4 regions of the Pseudomonas imperatae genome follow, and region 2 is predicted to be linked to each of the others. Evidence: riboswitches for the same ligand, from Rfam matches in the RefSeq annotation. Region 2 holds a riboswitch; each other region holds the start of a gene.
What was found. A riboswitch is a leader RNA that binds a small molecule or an ion and turns the genes downstream of it on or off. The one in region 2 is predicted to bind cobalamin.
Positions count from the first base shown of each region.

Region 1: it holds a riboswitch for cobalamin, as region 2 does, so the genes downstream of both, cobW (cobalamin biosynthesis protein CobW) here and ACWKWX_RS12045 (ABC transporter substrate-binding protein) in region 2, are expected to answer to the same signal.
Region 3: it holds a riboswitch for cobalamin, as region 2 does, so the genes downstream of both, ACWKWX_RS21295 (TonB-dependent receptor) here and ACWKWX_RS12045 (ABC transporter substrate-binding protein) in region 2, are expected to answer to the same signal.
Region 4: it holds a riboswitch for cobalamin, as region 2 does, so the genes downstream of both, cobO (cob(I)yrinic acid a,c-diamide adenosyltransferase) here and ACWKWX_RS12045 (ABC transporter substrate-binding protein) in region 2, are expected to answer to the same signal.

Region 1 is NZ_JBSKHP010000009.1:50,595-55,461, reverse strand. It holds gene ACWKWX_RS13325 (GlxA family transcriptional regulator) at 1-743, opposite strand, end outside; gene cobM (precorrin-4 C(11)-methyltransferase) at 860-1,612, opposite strand; gene ACWKWX_RS13315 (cobalamin biosynthesis protein) at 1,671-2,066, opposite strand; cobalamin riboswitch at 2,162-2,353, shown strand; gene cobW (cobalamin biosynthesis protein CobW) at 2,448-3,515, shown strand; gene cobN (cobaltochelatase subunit CobN) at 3,519-4,867, shown strand, end outside.
Region 2 is NZ_JBSKHP010000008.1:71,825-76,691, forward strand. It holds gene ACWKWX_RS12040 (FecCD family ABC transporter permease) at 1-988, opposite strand, end outside; gene ACWKWX_RS12045 (ABC transporter substrate-binding protein) at 988-2,010, opposite strand; adenosylcobalamin (AdoCbl) riboswitch at 2,012-2,152, opposite strand; gene ACWKWX_RS12050 (class I SAM-dependent methyltransferase) at 2,319-3,245, opposite strand; gene ACWKWX_RS12055 (DUF4142 domain-containing protein) at 3,329-3,823, opposite strand; gene ACWKWX_RS12060 (LysR family transcriptional regulator) at 4,011-4,867, shown strand, end outside.
Region 3 is NZ_JBSKHP010000017.1:107,339-112,205, forward strand. It holds gene ACWKWX_RS21295 (TonB-dependent receptor) at 1-1,685, opposite strand, end outside; cobalamin riboswitch at 1,794-1,999, opposite strand; gene ACWKWX_RS21300 (DNA-binding protein) at 2,119-3,108, shown strand; gene ACWKWX_RS21305 (hypothetical protein) at 3,115-3,546, opposite strand; gene ACWKWX_RS21310 (fumarylacetoacetate hydrolase family protein) at 3,687-4,382, shown strand; gene ACWKWX_RS21315 (helix-turn-helix transcriptional regulator) at 4,441-4,867, shown strand, end outside.
Region 4 is NZ_JBSKHP010000007.1:185,735-190,601, forward strand. It holds gene ACWKWX_RS11340 (C40 family peptidase) at 1-468, shown strand, start outside; gene ACWKWX_RS11345 (C40 family peptidase) at 581-1,120, shown strand; gene ACWKWX_RS11350 (PQQ-dependent sugar dehydrogenase) at 1,202-2,518, opposite strand; cobalamin riboswitch at 2,823-3,050, shown strand; gene cobO (cob(I)yrinic acid a,c-diamide adenosyltransferase) at 3,183-3,794, shown strand; gene ACWKWX_RS11360 (cobyrinic acid a,c-diamide synthase CobB) at 3,791-4,867, shown strand, end outside.

The DNA.
Region 1 (4,867 bases), on a different contig from region 2:
ATGCACGCCCGTGCCGCCAGGGCTTCCAGCGACAGGTCGCCGCCTAGCTGCCCGGGTATCCACTCCAGCAGCGCGCCCAGGCGCGGCGCGCGGCAGGCCTGGGGCGCCAGGTGCGGGCTGAACTGCGCCTGGTCGCCGGGGCGCTTGAGGAACATCACCAGGCGCCGGGCCACGGCCAGGGCGATGGGCCGGCCGAGGTCGTCTTCCACCAGGGCCAGCGCCAGGTCGATGCCGGCCGTGACCCCCGCCGAGGTAAAGCGCTGGCGGCTGGCGCGGCTGTAAGTGTGCAGGCGTTCGCCCTGTACATCGATGGCCGGGAAGGCCTTGAGCGCTTCCACGTCGGCCCAATGGGTGGTGGCGCGGTGGCCATCCAGCAGGCCGGCGTGGGCCAGGATCAGCGCGCCGGAGCATACCGAGCCCAGGCGTTGCACCTGCGCGGCGGCGCGGCTGAGCCAGTCCAGCAGCGGCTGGTTGGCGAATTGCGCCGCCTCGCCGCGCCCGCCGGGCACCAGCAGGGTGTCGAGGCTGGCGGGGTCGGTGTCGTGGTAGCGCTGCTCGGCATACAGGCTGAAACCTGCCGAGGTCGCCACCGGGCCGGCCTGTTCCCCCAGCATCAGCAGGGTGTAGGCGGGCGCCCGGCCCAGGCGCGCCAGCTCCTCGTTGGCCGAGGCGAACACCTGCATCGGCCCGGTGACGTCCAGGCTCATCACCTCGGGATAAATCAAACAGGCAATCCGGCGCATAAAAACTCCTGGCTGAATTCTCCGTAGCAGCAGTCGTCTGTGGGAGCTGGCTTGCCAGCGAGCTTTTAGGGCCTCAACAGCTCGCTGGCAAGCCAGCTCCCACAGGGCTGCCGCTGCTACAGGGGTTGTCTGTAAAGGTGCGCGTGGCCGGCGCGGTACAGCGCCGACTCGCCGAAACAGTCAGTGTCCAGCACCCGCCCGACCAGGATCAGCGCCGTGCGGCGGAAACCCTTGGCCGCTACCTTGGCTTCAATGTCCGCCAGGCTGCCGGTCACCCAATCCTGGTCCGGCCAGCTGGCCTTGTGGATCACGGCGATGGGGCAGTCGGCACCATAGTGGGGCAGCAACTCCAGCACGATTTTCGACAAATGCTGCACGCCCAAATGAATGGCCATGGTCGCGCCGTGGCGCGCCAGGTCGTGCAGGGCTTCGCCTTCAGGCATCGGCGACTTGTCGGCATAACGGGTCAGGATCACCGTCTGCGACACCCCCGGCAGCGTCAGCTCGGCGCCCAGCAGGGCAGCGCAGGCGGCAGTGGCGGTGACGCCAGGGATGATTTCGAAGGGAATGCCGCGTGCGCGCAGGCAACGGATCTGCTCGCCGATGGCGCCATACAGGCTCGGGTCGCCCGAATGCACCCGCGCCACGTCCTGGCCGCGGGCGTGGGCGGCGGCCAGCAGGTCGATGATCTGCTCCAGGTGCAGCTCGGCGCTGTTGACCACCTGTTCGGCCTGGTGGCCTTCGAGCACGGCGGCGGGCACCAGGGAGCCGGCGTAGATGATCACCGGGCACTGGCGGATCAGCCGCTGGCCCTTGACGGTGATCAGTTCCGGGTCGCCGGGGCCGGCGCCGATGAAGTAGACGGTCATGTGCAAATCCTGAAGAAAACGAATGCTGCTTGAGCGAAATTCAAGTGCGAGGCGGTGATTATCCGGGAATCGGGCCCGCTTGTGCCAATGCGAGGGTGGCCTTGGGGCTTTTTTGCCGGCTGACGCGCAGCTGGCTGCCGGGCCCGGCCAGTGCCAGCGCGGCGCTTTCGGCCACGCCGTGGCAGCCGGTGTGGCTGAAGGCGACGGCGGAGCGGTGGGTCAGCCGGGGCTCGAAAGGCGCGAGCTGCGCGGCGCTGAAAAGCGTCAATGGCACGTCCAGCGCCTGCGCCAGTTCCAGCAGCCCGGCCTCGTCGGCCTTCAGGTCAATGCTCGCCACGCCCGTCACGTCGCCGCGGCTCAGGCCGTGGTGGGCGAGGGTGGTGTCGAGCAGGTCGGCCAGCACGCTGGCGGGGCAGCCGCGCTGGCAGCCGAAGCCGGCGTAGAGGTCAGGCATGGGAGGCGTCCGCACATTGCAAGCCACCACTATACCCGTAGCCGCTGCCGCAGGTAGCGGCTACGGGGCGATGTTGACCTTCCCCCCCACACTGCGTAGCCTTGCACCTTCGAGGTTCTCCGCCACGCGGAGCCAAGATGGGAATGCGGTCCAAGCCGCAGCTGCCCCCGCAACTGTAAGCGGTGCGCGCCCCGGCAATGCCACTGCGTTCCACGCGGGAAGGCGCCAGGGTCGGCTTTCGAGCCCACGCCGCAAGCCAGGAGACCTGCCTCGACAGACTTCCACTACAACCGGGCGGGGTGATCCGGTGGCGAATGCACCCGCGTGCCCGGCACCCGCGGTTCTCGTCCCGTTTGCCCGCCATATTGCCAAGGGCATCCGATGAAAACACTGGCCAAGCTTCCCGTCACCATCGTCACCGGCTTCCTGGGCTCGGGCAAGACCACCTTGCTGCGCCACATGCTGGACAACGCCCAGGGCCGCCGCATCGCGGTCATCGTCAACGAATTCGGCGAGCTGGGCATCGACGGCGAAATCCTCAAGCAGTGCACCATCGGCTGCACCGAGGAAGAGGCCACCGGCCGCGTCTACGAACTGGCCAACGGCTGCCTGTGCTGCACCGTGCAGGAAGAATTCTTCCCGGTGATGCGCGAACTGGTGGCCCGCCGTGGCGACCTCGACCACATCCTCATCGAGACCAGCGGCCTGGCCCTGCCAAAACCGCTGGTGCAAGCCTTCCAGTGGCCGGAAATCCGCAGCGCCTGCACCGTCGACGCGGTGATCACCGTGGTCGACAGCCCGGCCGTGGCCGCCGGCACCTTCGCCGCCTTCCCGGACCAGGTCGACGCCCAGCGCAAGCTGGACCCCAACCTGGACCACGAATCGCCGCTGCACGAGCTGTTCGCCGACCAACTGGCCAGCGCCGACCTGGTGATCCTCAACAAGGCCGACCTGATCGAGCCCGAGGCCCTGGCCGCCGTGCGCCGCGAAGTGGCCGAGGAACTGCCGCCGGCGGTCAAGGTCATCGAAGCCAGCAGCGGCCGCCTGCCGCTGGACGTGCTGCTGGGCCTGGGCGCCGAGTCGGAAGAACACATCGACGGCCGCCTGACCCACCATGATCATCACCACGACGACGATGATCACGACGACCACGACCACGATGCCTTCGACTCCATCTCCATCGAGCTGCCCGAAGCGCCGGAAGCCCAGCTGCTCGACGCCCTGACCACCCTGGTGGTCAAGCACGGCATCCTGCGGGTCAAGGGCTTCGCGGCCATTCCGGGCAAGCCGATGCGCCTGCTGATCCAGGGCGTGGGCACCCGCTTCGACAAGCACTTCGACCGCGCCTGGCGCGCCGAAGAAGCGCGTAGCACGCGCCTGGTGCTGATCGGCCAGGAGCTGGACGCGGCCCTGCTGGAAAGCCAGCTGCGCGCTGCCCTGAACGGTTAAGCCATGCACCTGCTGAGAACCCAGCCCGGCGGTTTCGTGCCGGACGACAGCATCGCCGACCTGGGCCAGACACCGGCCGAGCTGGTGATTCTCTGCAGCGGTGACTCGCACCTGGCGCTGCTGGCCGAGGCCGCCCGGCAACTGCCGGACGACTTCCCCAGCCTGCGCCTGGCCAACCCCATGCAGGTACAGAACCACGCCTCCGTGGACCTGTACGTGGACGAGGTGTTGCGCCACGCCAAGGTCATCCTGATTTCCCTGCACGGCGGCATCGGCTACTGGCGCTACGGCGTCGAGCAGCTGGTGGCGCTGGCGGAACGCGGCGTGCAACTGATCCTGGTGCCCGGCGACGACCGCCCCGACCCCGAGCTCAGTGACCTGGGCACCGTGGGCCGCGAGGTGGGCGAACGCCTGTGGCACTTCCTGCGCCAGGGCGGCATGGGCAACGCGTTGTCGTTGTTCAACTGCCTGGCCAGCCAGTTTCTCGGTCGCGACTACGCTTGGGCAGAACCCCAGGCGCTGCCGCGCACCGCCATCTATCATCCGGCCCACCATGATGCCGGCCTGGCTCAGTGGCAGGCCGACTGGCAACCCGGCCAGGCTGTGGTGCCGCTGATTTTCTACCGCTCGCACCTGCAGGCGGCCAACACCGGTTTCGTCGACGTGTTCTGCCAGCGCCTGCTGGCGGCCGGCCTGAACCCGCTGCCCATGGCCGTGGCCAGCCTCAAGGAGGCCGGCTGCCTGAGCCAGGTGCAGGCCTGGATGGACGAAGTCGGCGCGGCGGTGATCCTCAACACCACCGGCTTTGCCCAGTCCAGCCCGGAAGCGCCGCACCTGCGGCCGTTCCGCCGCGACATCCCGGTGATCCAGGCCATCTGCGCCCAGGACAACCAACCCGGCTGGGAGGCCAGCGAGCAGGGCCTGGGCCCGCGCGACCTGGCCATGCACATCGCCCTGCCGGAGCTGGACGGGCGCATCATCAGCCGCCCCATCAGCTTCAAGGACCTGGCCTGGCGCAGCGAGCGCAGCCAGTCCGACGTGGTCTGCTACCGCGCGCACCCCGAGCGCATGGATTTCGTCGCCGAACTGGCGCGGCGCTGGGCCGAGCTGGCGCGCCTGCCCAACGGCCAGAAGCGCATCGCGCTGATTCTGGCCAACTACCCGACCCGCGACGGCCGCATCGGCAACGGCGTGGGCCTGGACACCCCGGCGGCGGCGCTGAACATCCTGCGTGCCCTGCACGTCGAGGGCTACCCAGTGCAGGGCCTGCCCGCCAGCGGCACGGCGCTGATCCAGCAGTTGCTGGGTGGCGTCAGCAACGACCTCGACAGCCTCGACCTGCGCCCCTGCGC
Region 2 (4,867 bases):
CCGGCGCGCCGACCAGGGCGGTGACCACGCCAATGGGCAGCACCTGGCCGGGCACGATCAACCGTGAGGCGATGTCGGCCAGCACCATGAAGTTGGCGCCGATCAGCACGCAGGCCAGCAGCAGCCGCACGTGCCGCGGGCCTACCAGCAGGCGGGCGATGTGCGGCACCACCAGGCCGACGAAACCCACGGCGCCGACGATGCTCACCAGGGTGGCGGTGATCAGCGCCGTCACTCCGAACAGCAACCAGCGCAGGCCCGCCACCGGCACGCCGAGGCTGGCGGCGGCGTCGTCGCCGAAAACGAAGGCATCCAGGGTGCGCGCGCAGTACAGGCACACCAGCAGGCCGGCGCCCACCACCGCAGCGGCCAAGCCGACGTCCGCCCAGCGCACGCCGCCCAGGCTGCCCAGCAGCCAGAACATCACGCTGCGCGCCTGTTCGGCGTTGGCCGAGGTGGAGACGATCCAGGCGGTCAGGGCGTTGAACAGCTGCGCGCCGGCCACGCCGGCCAGTATCACCTGGGCCGGGCCGCCGCGGATGCCGGTGGCCAGCAGCACCACCAGGCCGAACGCCAGCGCGGCGCCGAGGAAGGCCCCCAGGGAGATGCCAATCAAGCCGCCGCCCAGGCCCAGCAGCATCACCAGCACCGCGCCGGTGGAGGCGCCGGCGCTGATGCCCAGCACGTACGGATCGGCCAAGGCGTTGCGCAGCAGCGCCTGCAACACCGCGCCGCACAGCGACAGGCCAGCGCCGCAGCAGGCGGCCACCAGCGCGCGGCTCAGGCGGTATTCCCAGATGATGCCCTGCTGGATCCGCGGCACCTCATAGGCACCCAGCCCCAGGCCGTTGAGCAGCGCCTTGAGGGTCACGGCCAGGGGAATGTCCAGCTCACCCAGGGACACCGCCAGGGCAATCGACAGGCCCAGGCTGAACAGCGCCAGCAGGGCCAGGGCCCAGCGGCCCAGGCGGCTGCGCTCCACTGGCATCAAGGCGCCTTGCCCGTGTCGGCCAGGCCCTTGGCGATCTGCTCGATGGCGTCGACCACGCCCATGGACGGGTTCAGGGTGTTGGCGTCGACCACGATCAGGCGACCGTTGCGCACCGCCTTGAGTTCGCGGGTCACCGGGTCGTTGCGCAGGAAGGCCAGCTTCTTCTCGACGTCGTCGGCGGGGTAGAGGCGGCGCTGCATGCGCGCCAGCACGATCACGTCGGGGTCACGGGCGGCAATGCTCTCCCAGCTCACGCCGGGCCATTCCTCATCGCTGTCGATGACGTTGCGCAGGCCCAGCACCTGGGAGATATAGCCCGGCGCGCCGTGCTTGCCGGCCACCCACGGGTCGCCTTCCAGGCGCGTGCTGGAGAACCAGTACAGCACCGACAGCGGTGGGTGCGCGGTGGCGTTGGCCAGTTTCACGGCGGCCGCCACGCGCTCATGCAGGCGTGCGCTGAGGGCCTGGCCGGCAGCGGGCACGTCGAAGATGGTCGCCAGTTCGCTGATTTCCTTGTCCACCAGGGCCAGGGAATACAGCTGGCTGCGGCTGCCATCGGCGTTGGAGGTGGCGGTCACGCCCTTGCCGTCGCAGTCGCTGGGCGACACGTAGGAGGGGATACCCAGCTTCAGCAACTGCTCGGGCGTCGCCACCTCGCCTTGGGGGCCGATGTGGTAGGTGTACTGCGCCACGACGATGTCCGGCGCGGTCTTGGCCACGGCCTCGAAGCTGGGGGCGTTGTCGGCCAGGCGCGGCACCTTGGCGCCGGCGGCGGCCAGCGCCTGCGGCAGCGGCCCGAACCACACGCCGGTGCCGACCATGCGCGGGCCCAGGCCCAGGGACAGCAGAAATTCAGTGCTGGCTTGGCCGAGGCTGACCGCCCGTTGTGGTGGGGCGTCGATGCGCACGCTGTGGCCGCAGTTCTGCACGGTCAGCGGGTAGTGGCTGGCCGGCGCGGCGGCTACGGCTGAGGCGGCGGATAAACACAGGCAGGCAAAAGCAAGGCGGCGTAACAGCATGCAGCGGCTCCCGGGATGGCGCGTCCGTTGGGCGAAAGAAATGGCGTGCAGCAAGGTCTGGCTTTCGGGAGGCCCGAACACAGTGGCGCGACCGCGCCGGAGTTGCACCGGCTTCCTGCTGCACGCATTAAAAAGCCCGCAGAGGGTAAGTGGCATTGCCCAAGAGAGCAACCTGCCGTTCACCTTCCCTGGATCAAACGCTGTAGCCGCTGCCGCCAGGCTGCGCTGGCCCTGGCGTACGCTGGAGATTTTCAGCGTGGACAAGGGCCAGCGCAGCCTGCGGCAGCGGCTACGCAGTCATGCGAGGTTCAGGCGCTGGTAAACACCAGCGCCTTGAGGCCGCCTTCGGCCTCGGCGTCGGGGAATTCCGGCGGGTTTTCCAGGCGGTGCTGGAAGGTCAGCTGCGGCGCTTCCTCGGCCATGCTCTGGATCAGGAAGTCGGAGCCGATGGCCGGGTCATTGACGCAGGCCAGCACCACGCCCTGTTCGGTCAGCAGCTCGGGCAGCTTGCGCAGCACCTTGCGGTAGTCCTGGGTGAGCACGAAGCTGCCACGCTGGAACGACGGCGGGTCGATGATCACCAGGTCATAGGGGCCGCCACGCTTGACCTTGCCCCACGACTTGAACAGCTCGTGGCCCAGGAAACTCACGCGGTCCAGGTCGTGGCCGTTCAGGCGGTGGTTGTCACGGCCGCGGCTCAGGGCGGCGCGGGCCATGTCCAGGTTCACCACGTGCTCGGCGCCGCCGGCGATGGCCGTCAGCGAGAAGCCACAGGTGTAGGCGAACAGGTTCAGCACGCGCTTGCCGGCGGCCTGCTCGCGCACCCATTGGCGCCCGTAGCGCATGTCCAGGAACAGCCCGATGTTCTGCTTGCGGCCCAGGTCCAGCTGGTAGCGCAGGCCGTCCTCGTCGATGAACCATTGCTCCACCGGCTCGCCCAGCAGCCATTCGGCGGCGCTGTCGGGCAGGTAGCGGTGCTGCAGGATCAGGCTGTGCACCTGTGGGGTGGCCTGGGCCAGTGCCAGCAGCAGCGGCTTCAGCGCGGCCAGCTCGTCGGCGGCCGGTTCGCGGAACAGCGACACCAGCAGCACCCCCTGCAGCCAGTCCACGGTGATCTGCTCCAGGCCCGGCCAGCAGCGGCCGCGGCCGTGGAACAGGCGGCGGGTTTCGGCAGGCGGGTGTTGCAGGGCGGTGCTGAGGTGTTGCTGCAATAAAGCGAGGGCGTCGGCGTTCATGAAAGACTTTTGGCAGGGCATAAAGCGCCCATGGTAAACGCTGGCGCAGGGCCGTGGGAAATCCACGGCCGTGCGCGCCAGGATCACTGATGCTTGGCTTGCAGTTCCTTGGCCATTTTCAGGTGCTCCTGCAGCTTGGGCAGGGTCTGTTTGGCGAAGTCCTTGAGCTCGGCCTTGTCGGAGGATTCGACCTCTTTCTGGAACAGCTCGATGGTGTCTTCGTGGGCCTTCACCTGATTGGCGGCGTAGGCCTTGTCGAAGGACTCGTCGCGCATTTCGAGGATTTTCTTCTTCGCCTGGTCCATCAACGTGGCGTCGTCGGGCACCACCAGGTCCAGCTTGTGCGCCAGCGCCGCCAGCTTCTGGTTGGCCGCGCCGTGGTCCTTGATCATCATCTGGGCGAAGCTCTTCACGTCCGCCGAGCTGCTTTTCTGCAGCGCCAGCTTGCCAGCCTCGACTTCGGTGATGCCGCCTGCGGTGGCATCGGCGACAAAGGCGCTGGTGGCAGCGGCGAATGCGGGGCTTGCCAGCGCGCCGGTCAGGGCCAGCACAAGCGTGCCTGCTTTGAATGCGTCCATGGGAAATCTCCGTCGTTATTGTTCGGGAAGCGAGAGGGTGACGCCTCGCTCCCTACAATGGATTGCCCGGCCACCGCGTTGGTGCTTGGGCGGCGACGAACGGTCTTTCGACTATGGTCCAGCATCAATCCTGGCCATTCATGCATTAAGCTGATCGGATAAATAAAATTCGGCATGAGTGACCGGGATGAGCATCAATTTCGACCTGAACGACCTGCAGGCCTTTCGCGCAGTGGTGGAGAAGGGCAGTTTTCGCAAGGCCGCCGAGGCCATCAGCATCTCCCAGCCGGCGTTGAGCCGGCGCATCGAAAAGCTGGAAAGCGCGCTCAACGTGCGGCTGTTCGACCGCACCACCCGCCGCGTCAACCTGACCATGGTCGGCCGCGCCTTCGCCCCCAGCGCCGAACGCCTGCTCAATGACCTGGACATCGCCCTGCTGGGCATCAGCGAAGTGGCCTCCACGCGCCTGGGCAACGTCACCGTGGCCTGCGTGCCGTCGGCCGCTTATTACTTCATGCCCAAGGTGGTGGCCCGCTACCACAAGCTCTACCCGCGCATTCGCGTGAAGGTGCTCGATGCCAGCGCCAACGACGTGCAGCAGGCCGTGCTCAGCGGCGAGGCCGACCTGGGCCTGAGCTTTACCGGCAACCTGCCGCCGGAGCTGGAATTCGAACTGCTGGTGCAGGAGCACTACGTGGCCGCCTGCCGCCGCGACCACCCCCTGGCCGGGCGCAAGCAGCTGAGCTGGGAAGAGTATTTCCAGCACGACTACATCTCGGTGGACAAGACCTCCGGCAACCGCTTCGTGCTGGACCAGGCGTTGCTGCACATCCGCCCGGCGCGGCCGAGCATCTGCGAGACCCGCCATGTGACGACCATGCTCGGGCTGGTTGAGGCGGGCTTGGGGATTGCGGCGGTGCCGTCCATGGCCTTGCCGTTGGGCGAGCACCAGTGGATGACCAGCATCCCGCTGGTGGAGCCCGAGGTGTTGCGCAGCGTGGGGTTGATCCGTCGCCGGGGCCGGCTGTTGACCCCGGCGGCGCT
Region 3 (4,867 bases), on a different contig from region 2:
TCCAGGCTGGCCTCCAGGCCTTTCGAGGACTGCTGGCCCACCTGCAGGGTGTCGCGGGTGATGGGGTCGGTGGTCAACAGCTTGCGCTTGACGATGTGGTACGCCGCCAGGGTCCAGGCGCCGCGGCCGTCCCAGAACTGCTGCTTGAGGCCCAGCTCGGTCTGCCTGGCCCGGGCCAGGTCCAGCTGCTGCTGGGTGGGGTTGAGGGTGACCAGGTCGCTGACGCCGTCCTGGCTGGTGCTGTACTGGCCGTATAGGGACAGCTGGTCGGTGACCGCGAACACCAGCCCGGCGCGCCAGTTGCCGCCGTCCAGATTGACGTCGCTGCGGGTGCCGGTACGCGCGTCGTCACGCTGGATGTGGTTCTGGTCGCGGCGCACGCCGGTCACCAGCGCCCAGCGTTCCGACAGCTGCAGGCGGTTCTCGGCGAACAGCGCGAAGGTCTGAGTGGTGCTCTGGCTCAGCGCCTGGAACGGCGACTGGCTGTGGAACCAGCCCGGCGCTAGCGCCCAGGGGTCTACGTAGTCGCCACCGACGTCGGTGTAGGGCGAGTTGTTGGCCAGGCCGAAGCGGATGCGGTTGTACTCGGCGCCGACCACGGTCTTGCTGGCCAGCCCCAACAGGCTGTGGTCGAAGGTGAAGGTCTGGCGGTCGCCCAACTGTTCTTCGTGATGCTTGATTTCCAGGTAGCTGCCGCGCAGCAACTGGCCCTGGCTGCTGTCCCAGCTGTAGCTTTCGGCGTTGCGCCAGTGGCGGCGGCTCTTGATGTAGTACAGCTCGTTGCTGGCACTGACGGCGTCGCTCAGGGTCCAGTCGCTGGTCAGCCGGGTCCATTGGTCGTCGTAGTGCTGCACGGCGTTGCGCACGTTGTAGTTCTTGTCGCGCAGGCTGTCGTGGTAGTGGCCGTCGATCAGCGGCGTGCCCAGGTAGTTCATGGGGCGGCTGTCACCGCGCTCGTGGGCCAGGGTGAAACTCAGGTCGTCGCTGGCCTGCCAGCGCAGGGCGCCGCTGAAGGCCAGGCTGGACGACTGGCCACGGTCTACCCAGCCGTTGCTGCTTTGCTGGTCCAGGGTCAGCCGGTAGCTGAGGCGCTCGCCCAGCGAGCCGCCGCTGTCGAACGCGGCCTGCTGGCGGTCGTCGCTGCCGTAGCCCACGCGCAGGTGGTTGCTGATGGCGCCGTCGAAGGGCTTCTTGGGGATCACGTTGATCACCGCGCCGGTGGCACCTTCGCCGTACAGCACCGAGGCCGGGCCGCGGATCACGTCGATGCGCTCCACCATCCACGGGTCCACCGGGAAGGTCTGGGTGCCGGCACCGGTGTACAGGCGCGCGCCGTCGAACAGGGTCATCACCGACTCGTGGCCGCTGAAGCCGCGCGCCGACAGCGCCGTGTTGCCGTTGCCCGGCGCGGCGATGCTGGTGATGCCGGGGGCGCGGGTGACGGCTTCCTGCACCGTGAGGTTGTTGCGCTGGTCGATGGCGCCTTCGTCGAGGCTGCTGATACTGGCCGGGGTCTGCAGCGGCGTCAGGTTCAGGCGCGAGCCTGCCGTGCCAGGGGTGGCCAGCGCGGAGTCGGCGTGTTCGCTGATGGTGGTGGCCGGCAGCGCCAGCTCATCGGCGGCGTGCACGGGCAAGGACAAGGCCAGGCACGGGGCCAGGCTGTGAAGCAGGGAAGTGCGGGACATGCTGTTCCAACTACAGTCAGGAAAAGATGAACCCGGAGGGACACGCATGGCAAATCGCGGGCGCAAACGCCCACGGAAACCGGCCTGCGCCCGCCCACCGCGGGTTGCCAATTGAAGCGTTTGCAGGCCGGTCTCCGGGCTTGCGAGGGTCATGAACGCGTCGCCTTCCCATGCTCTATGCACAGTGGCCTGTTGACGCGTTCGCTCGCTTACCGTTGCGGGGGCAGCGCCGGACTGATCACCAAAGTGACGCACCGGCTTCCCGTTTCACCCTGAGCACGGCGGCTGAGGGCACCTGAAACTGGCGCGCATTCGACCACTGATGTGGATCCAGGTCAATGTTTCAAACCCGATACGGCGACTTTCCCAGGCACCGTGGTATATTGCGCGCCATTACAGAATACATACCGCAGTACACTTCATAGGAGCAGGCATGGCACGGGGTGGGATCAACAAGGCAGTGGTGCAAAAGGCGCGTGAGGCGCTGCTGGCCCGGGGCGAGAACCCCACCATCGACGCCGTGCGCGTGGCGTTGGGCAACACCGGTTCGAAGACCACCATCCACCGCTACCTCAAGGAGCTGGAAGAAACCGACCAGCGCCGCCAGGCCCCGCGCGAGCACCTGACCCAGGAGCTGGGCGAGCTGGTAGGCCGCCTGGCCTTGCGCCTGAAGGAGGAGGGCGACGAGTACGTGCAGCAGGCCCAGGCGCGTTTCGACCTGCAGAAAGCCGTGCTCGAAGCCGACCTGGCCGAAGCCGCCAAGGCCCACGCCGCGTTGCTGCAGCAGTTCGAGATCCAGGCCGAGGCCCTGGCCAGTGAGTCGGAGCAGCTGGCTACCTGCCGCACCTCGTTGCAGGCCGAGCACACCCGCAACGCGCGGTTGGGCCAGGAGTGCAGCGACCTGCAGCTGCGCGTGCAGGAAAAGGACGAACACATCCGCTCGCTGGAAGACAAGCACCAGCACGCCCGCGACGCCCTGGAGCACTACCGCCAGGCGGTGAAGGAGCAGCGCGACCAGGACCAGCGCCGCCACGAAAGCCAGGTGCAGCAGGTGCAGGTGGAAGTGCGGCAGTTGCAGCAGAGCCTGATCGTCAAGCAGGACGAGTTGATGCGCCTGAACCGCGACAACGAGCGCATGCTGGTGGAGGCACGCCAGGCGCGCAAGGATCAGGACACCGCCACCCAGGCCCTGGCCGACAAGGCCGCCGAGGCCACGGCCCTGGCCACGCAATTGGCCCAGGCGTTGGGCGCACGCGAGGCGCAAGCCCAGCAGATCGAGGGGCTGCGCCAGGAGCAGGCGGCCCAGGCCAAGGCCAGCAAGGCCCAGGTGCTGCGCGAGGCGCGCCTGGAGCAACAGCTGCAACAGGCCAACGCCACCTTGGCGCAGTGGCGCGCCGACCGCGCCGCGGCCAGCGCCGAGTAACGCCGCTCAGGGCTGGGAAGGGGTATCGTCCGGGCCCACCGGGTGCAGGCCGCTGCGCAGGATGCGCCGCACCCGCTGCATCTTCTCCACCGAGCCGGGCACGCCGTTGCCCATGTCCAGCAGGGCCTGGGCGCACAGCTTGGGGCCGTAGCCGTCGAGCTTGGCGAATTCCTCGCCGGACATGTGAATGGTTTTGAGGGCGAAGGCCAGCAGGTTGTCGCCCGGGTTGGGGCCGTTGAGGATGCCCTGGATCATGTACGCCAGGGCCTGGCGGTACTGGCCCTGGGTGTGGATGGCGGCGCAGTCGATGTCGGTGCCGGCGAAGGTCTGCACCATCAGGCGGCGCATGACCTCGTCGAGCAGTGCCGGTTCGCTGCCGTCGTCCTCGAACACCTTGGTGCGGCGCAGAGGAATGACGTTGTCGTCGTGATCGCTCATGGGTACTCCTTGTGGTGACGCTACAGGGAAAGTATGCGCCATTGCGTTGCGCTGTCCATAATCCGCGCGGCGCTGTCCAAGCCAGGCACCGTTGCGAGCGGGCACACTGCAGGCCTGCCTTTGCCATCAGGAGCCCCTCCATGACCGAGTACGTGATTGCCCCACCGCCCGCCGCCAGCGTCGCCATTGCCGGCGACAGCCGCCGTTTCCCCGTGCGCCGGGTGTTCTGCGTGGGCCGCAATTATTCCGAGCACGCGCGGGAAATGGGCCATGACCCGGACCGCGAGCCACCGTTCTTCTTCTGCAAGCCCGCCGACGCCGTGGTGCCGGCCGAGGGCGTGATCGCCTACCCGCCGCTGACCGCCGACCTGCACCATGAGGTGGAACTGGTGGTGGCTATCGCCGAGGGCGGCGTCGACATCGCCCCCGAGCAGGCCCTGGCGCATGTGTGGGGCTATGGCGTGGGCCTGGACCTGACCCGCCGCGACCTGCAGGCCCAGGCCAAGAAGCAGGGCCGGCCGTGGGACTGGGCCAAGGGCTTCGACGAGTCGGCGCCGTGCACCGCGTTGATCCCGGCCAGCACCCTGGGCCACCCGGCCAGCGGCGCCATCTGGCTCACGGTGAACGGCGAGGAGCGCCAGCGCGGCGACCTGGCGGACCAGATCTGGGCGGTGCCGGACGTGATCGCCTACCTGTCGCAATCGGTGGCGCTGCAGCCCGGCGACCTGATCTTCACCGGCACCCCGGCCGGCGTCGGCGCCTTGCAGCCCGGCGACCAGGTCAGCGCCGGCATCGACGGTGTCGCCCAGTTCGCCTTGCGCATCGGCCAGCGCTGACAGCCGCCGCGCCGCGCTTTAGACTGGCGGCGTCTTTCCGGCTTTCGAGGTTGCTGCCATGTCGTCCCTGTCCCGCGTGCCCACCTACGGCATGCAGCAGCGCAGCAACCGCGAGGATTTCTACATCCGCGACAAGCAGGAGCGCGAGGCGCTGACCTCGCCGCACCGCCACGAATACTTCCAGATCCAGGTCAACCTGGGCGGCGACACCGTGCAGCACATCGGCGGCGCGGTGCGGCCGTTCCCGCGCAACGCCCTGAGCTTTATCCTGCCGCACCGCCTGCACCTGATCCCGCACCCCGAGCACGGCAACTTCATGCTCATCAACTTCGCCCAGGGTTTCCTGCTGCCGCACCTGGCCTGCGACCCGCTGGACCTGGAGGACGTGCCCCTGGGCCAGGCCCCCGAGCTGGCGCCGTTCCAGTGCCAGGAACACCTGGATTTCATTCTCGACGACGGCGCCTTTGCCGAGGTCCAGGCCTTGC
Region 4 (4,867 bases), on a different contig from region 2:
ACCGAAAAGGAACTGGCTGACTTCTCCGAGAACAGCAAGCCCTACCAGATGCCCATGCTGGCTGACAGCATCCTGGAACGCGGCAAATCGCTGATCGGCACCCGCTATCGCACCGGTGGTTCCACTGAATCGGGCTTCGATTGCAGCGGCTTCATCGGTTACCTGTTCCGCGAGGAGGCCGGCATGACCCTGCCGCGTTCCACGCGTGACATGATCAACGTCAAGGCCCCCCTGGTAGCCCGCAACAACCTCAAGCCCGGTGACCTGCTGTTCTTCAGCACCCGTGGCCGTGGTCGCGTGAGCCACGCCGGCATCTACCTGGGCGATGACCAGTTCATCCACTCCAGCAGCCACCGTAGCGGCGGCGTGCGCATCGACAGCCTCGATGACGCCTACTGGAGCAAGACCTTTATCGAAGCCAAGCGTGCCTTGGCCATGGCACCGACCACGACTATCGCACGCAAGTAAGCAGTCTGGGCGGTACTCGCAGCGGCGGCGCACTGAAAAGTGTGCCGCCGTTGCGCGTTTTCGGGAATACAAGCTAGTCTTCAACGGCAGTTGAATCAGGATGGTTCTGTTTATGTCGCTAACGGCCCGTTTCGCGCTATTACTCTTCGCAGGCCTGCTCACCGCCTGCGCTGGCCACAAGCCGCCACCTGCGCCTGCGCCGGTGTATCAACCTTTTGTTTCAGCTCCCCAGCAGCCCCTGTCTCCCCAGGCCGATGACGTCCTGATGCGCGCCATCGGGCTGGTCGGCACCCCATACCGCTGGGGCGGCAACACGCCGGATTCGGGCTTTGACTGCAGCGGCCTGATCGCCTACGTCTATCGCGACGCGGCCGGCATCAGCCTGCCGCGCTCCACGCGGGAAATGATCAGCATGCGCGCCCCCGATGTCAGCAAGGATGCCTTGCAGTCCGGTGACCTGATCTTCTTCGCCACCAGCGGTGGTTCGCAGGTCAGCCATGCCGGCATCTACGTGGGCGAGGGCCGCTTCGTGCATGCCCCGGCCACGGGTGGCACGGTGAAGCTGGACTACCTCAACAAGCCGTATTGGCAACACGCCTACCTGAACGCCAAGCGCGTGCTGCAACCAGCAAGCCTGGCGCATAACCCTTGATGCGCCTGTGGGAGCTGGCTTGCCAGCGAGCTGTTCGGGTTTCCCCCAAAGCTCGCTGGCAAGCCAGCTCCCACAGGTTGTTTACTTCTCAGCCGTAATCCGCCAGATCTTGTTCCCCACGTCATCCGCCACAAGCACCCCGCCCTTGTGGTCCTCGGTCACGCCCACCGGCCGGCCCATGGCCTGTTCCTTGTCGTTGAGGAACCCGGTCAGCACGTCGATCGGCTGGCCGCTGGGCTTGCCGTCCACGAACGGCACGAAAATCACTTTGTAGCCACTGTGTGGCTTGCGGTTCCACGAACCGTGCTGGCTTACGTAGGCGCCATGGTTGAACGGCGCCGCCAGCCCGCCGCTGTTGCTGGCAAAGGTGAAGCCGATGGAAGCGGTGTGCGGGCCCACGGCGTAGTCCGGGGCGATGGCCTTGGCCACCAGTGCCGGGTTCTGCGGGCTGACGCGGTTGTCGATGTGCTGGCCGTAGTAGCTGAACGGCCAGCCATAGAAGCCGCCGTCCTTCACCGAGGTGATGTAGTCAGGCACCAGGTCGCTGCCGATCTCGTCGCGTTCGTTGACTGAGGTCCACAACTGCCCGGTCTGCGGCTCGAAGCCCATGCCGTTGGGGTTGCGCAGGCCGGAGGCGTAGATGCGGTGCTCGCCGCTGGCGCGGTCCACCTCCCAGATCGCCGCGCGGCCTGCTTCCTTGTCCAGGCCGTTCTCGCCGACGTTGCTGTTGGAGCCCACGGTGACGTACAGCTTGTTGCCCGAGGGGCTGGCGATGACGTTCTTGGTCCAGTGGTGGTTGAGCGGCCCGCCCGGCAGGTCCGTCACCTTGGTGCCCTGGCCGCTGATGGCGGTGGCGCCGGTGTTGTAATGGAAGCGCAGCAGGGCATCGGTGTCGGCCACGTACAGGTCGCTGCCCACCAGGGTCATGCCGAACGGCGAGTTGAGGTTGGCGATGAACACTGTGCGGGTGTCGGCCACGCCGTCGCCGTCGGTGTCGCGCAGCAGGGTGATGCGGTTGGCGCTGGGCACGCCGGCGCCGGCCTTGCCCATGACCTTCTTCATTACCCAACCCTTGATGCCCTTGGCGTCCTCGGGCTTGGGCGGCGCGTTGGTCTCGGCCACCAGCACGTCGCCGTTGGGCAGCACGTACAGCCAGCGCGGGTGGTCCAGGCCCTCGGCGAAGGCGGCCACCTGGGTGCCCTTGGCCGGCTGGGGTTTCTCGCCGTCGGGCCAGCCGATGGCGTCGGCGATGTTCACCGTGGGGATCAGTGTCTTGTTCGGCGCCGGCAGCTGCGGGTGCGGGCCGGTGCCGTCGGCCACCTTCAGGGTCGAGGACTCGCCACAGGCCAGCAGCGTGCTGGAGGCGAGGATGATCAGGGCCAGGCGGGTCTTGTGCATTGTAATTGCTCGCTGAGGCGGAGGTATGTGCTGTAGAGGGGCGGGGTAGGGCAGTGGTTCCAATAAAACCCCGCAGCAGCAACTGTCTTGAAACGGCGTCGTCTGCATCGCGACTAAAGTCGGCTCCTACGCCGTTCGTGGTAGGAGCCGGCCTTGGCCGCGATGCAGGCGACGCGATCGACAAAGGTGCACGCGCTCCGTAGCAGCGGCCGAAGGCCGCGTCAGGGCCGGACGCCGCCTGGCGGCAGCTGCTACGGGGGAGGTATGGCGAGCTTTAATTGACCTCCCACCCCCAACCCTCTAACCTTCCCGGCGTGTTTCAGGTGCCCTGCAGCCCCACGGCTGGCAGGGTGAAACAGGGAAGCCGGTGAGCCGCCGCAGGTGTGCGAGCCCGGCGCTGCCCCCGCAACGGTAAATGAGTCAAGGTCGCGCATGGCGCCACTGGGCCGAATTGGCTCGGGAAGGCGCGTGGCCCCGGGTGTGCATGCCCCCGCTCATGAGTCCGGAGACCGGCCTGGAACCCTTCTTGGCAAGCCGCTGGCTTGCCGGTCCCCTTTTGTTCTGTCGCGCGGGTGAGAGCGGCATTGACGAGTCTGTGCTGCGTCCGTCCGGGCGGCGGCTTTTCGTCGATGTCGCCTGTGTGCAGGTGTAGCGGAGAGCTGCGATGAGTGAATCCCAGGAACGTGAACAACGCCATCTGGCGCGCATGTTGCGCAAGAAGGCGATCATTGACGAGCGCATTGCCAATGCGCCCAACGAATGCGGGCTGCTGCTGGTACTGAGCGGCAACGGCAAGGGCAAGAGCAGCTCGGCCTTCGGCATGCTCGCGCGCGCCATGGGCCACGGCATGCAGTGCGGCGTGGTGCAGTTCATCAAGGGCCGCAACGCCACCGGCGAAGAGTTGTTCTTCCGCCGCTTCCCCGAGCAGGTGCGCTACCACGTGATGGGCGAGGGCTTTACCTGGGAAACCCAGGACCGCCAGCGTGACATCGCCGCCGCCCAGGCCGCCTGGGAAGTGTCCCGTGGCCTGTTGCAGGATGAGAGCATCGGCCTGGTGATTCTCGATGAACTGAACATCGCCCTCAAGCACGGCTACCTGGACCTCGACCAGGTGCTGGCCGACCTGCAGGCGCGTCCCGCCATGCAGCACGTGGTGGTCACCGGCCGTGGCGCCAAGGACGAGATGGTCGAACTGGCCGACACCGTCACCGAGATGGGCATGCTCAAGCACGCCTTCCAGGCCGGCATTCGTGCCCAGAAGGGCATCGAGCTATGACCCAGCCGCGTCATTGCCCGGCGGTGCTGATCGCAGCACCCGCTTCTGGCCAGGGCAAGACCACCGTCACCGCCGCCCTGGCGCGCCTGCACCGCAACCAGGGGCACAAGGTGCGGGTGTTCAAGTGCGGGCCGGATTTCCTCGACCCCATGATCCTGGAACGGGCCAGTGGCGCGCCGGTGTACCAGCTCGACCTGTGGATGGTGGGCGCCGAGGAAAGCCGGCGCCTGCTGTGGGAAGCGGCGGCCGAGGCCGACCTGATCCTGATCGAGGGCGTGATGGGCCTGTTCGACGGCACCCCCAGCAGCGCCGACCTGGCGCGGCACTTCGGCGTGCCGGTGCTGGGCGTGATCGACGGCACCGCCATGGCCCAGACCTTCGGCGCCCTGGCCCTGGGCCTGGCGCGCTACCAGCCGGACCTGCCGTTCGCCGGCGTGCTGGCCAACCGCGTCGGCACCCTGCGCCACGCGCAACTGCTTGAAGGCAGCCTCACCGAAGGCCTGCGCTGGTACGGCGCGTTGTCTCGCGAGACCGGCATCGAACTGCCCAGCCGCCATTTGGGCCTGGTGCAGGCCAGCGAGCTGAACGACCTGGACCTGCGCCTGGACGCGGCCGCCAATGCCCTGGCGGCAAGCTGCGAAGTCGCGCTGCCACCGCCGGTCACCTTTGCTGCGCCCACCCCGGTGCCGTGCGAACCGCTGCTGGCCGGCGTGCGCATTGCCGTCGCCCGTGACGAGGCCTTCGCCTTCACCTACGGCGCCAGCCTCGACCTGCTGCGCGCCATGGGCGCCGAGCTGAGCTTCTTCTCGCCGGTGCATGACCAACAGTTGCCGCCCTGCGACAGCCTGTACCTGCCCGGTGGCTACCCGGAACTGCACCACCACACCCTGGCGGCCAACGCGCCGATGCTGGCGGCGATTCGCGGCCACCACGCCGAAGGCAAACCGCTGCTGGCCGAATGTGGCGGCATGCTCTACCTGCTGGACGCCCTGACCGACGTCGACGGCCAGCGCGCCGAGCTGCTGGGCCTGCTGCCTGGCGAAGCGGTGATGCAAAAGCGCCTGGCGGCCCTG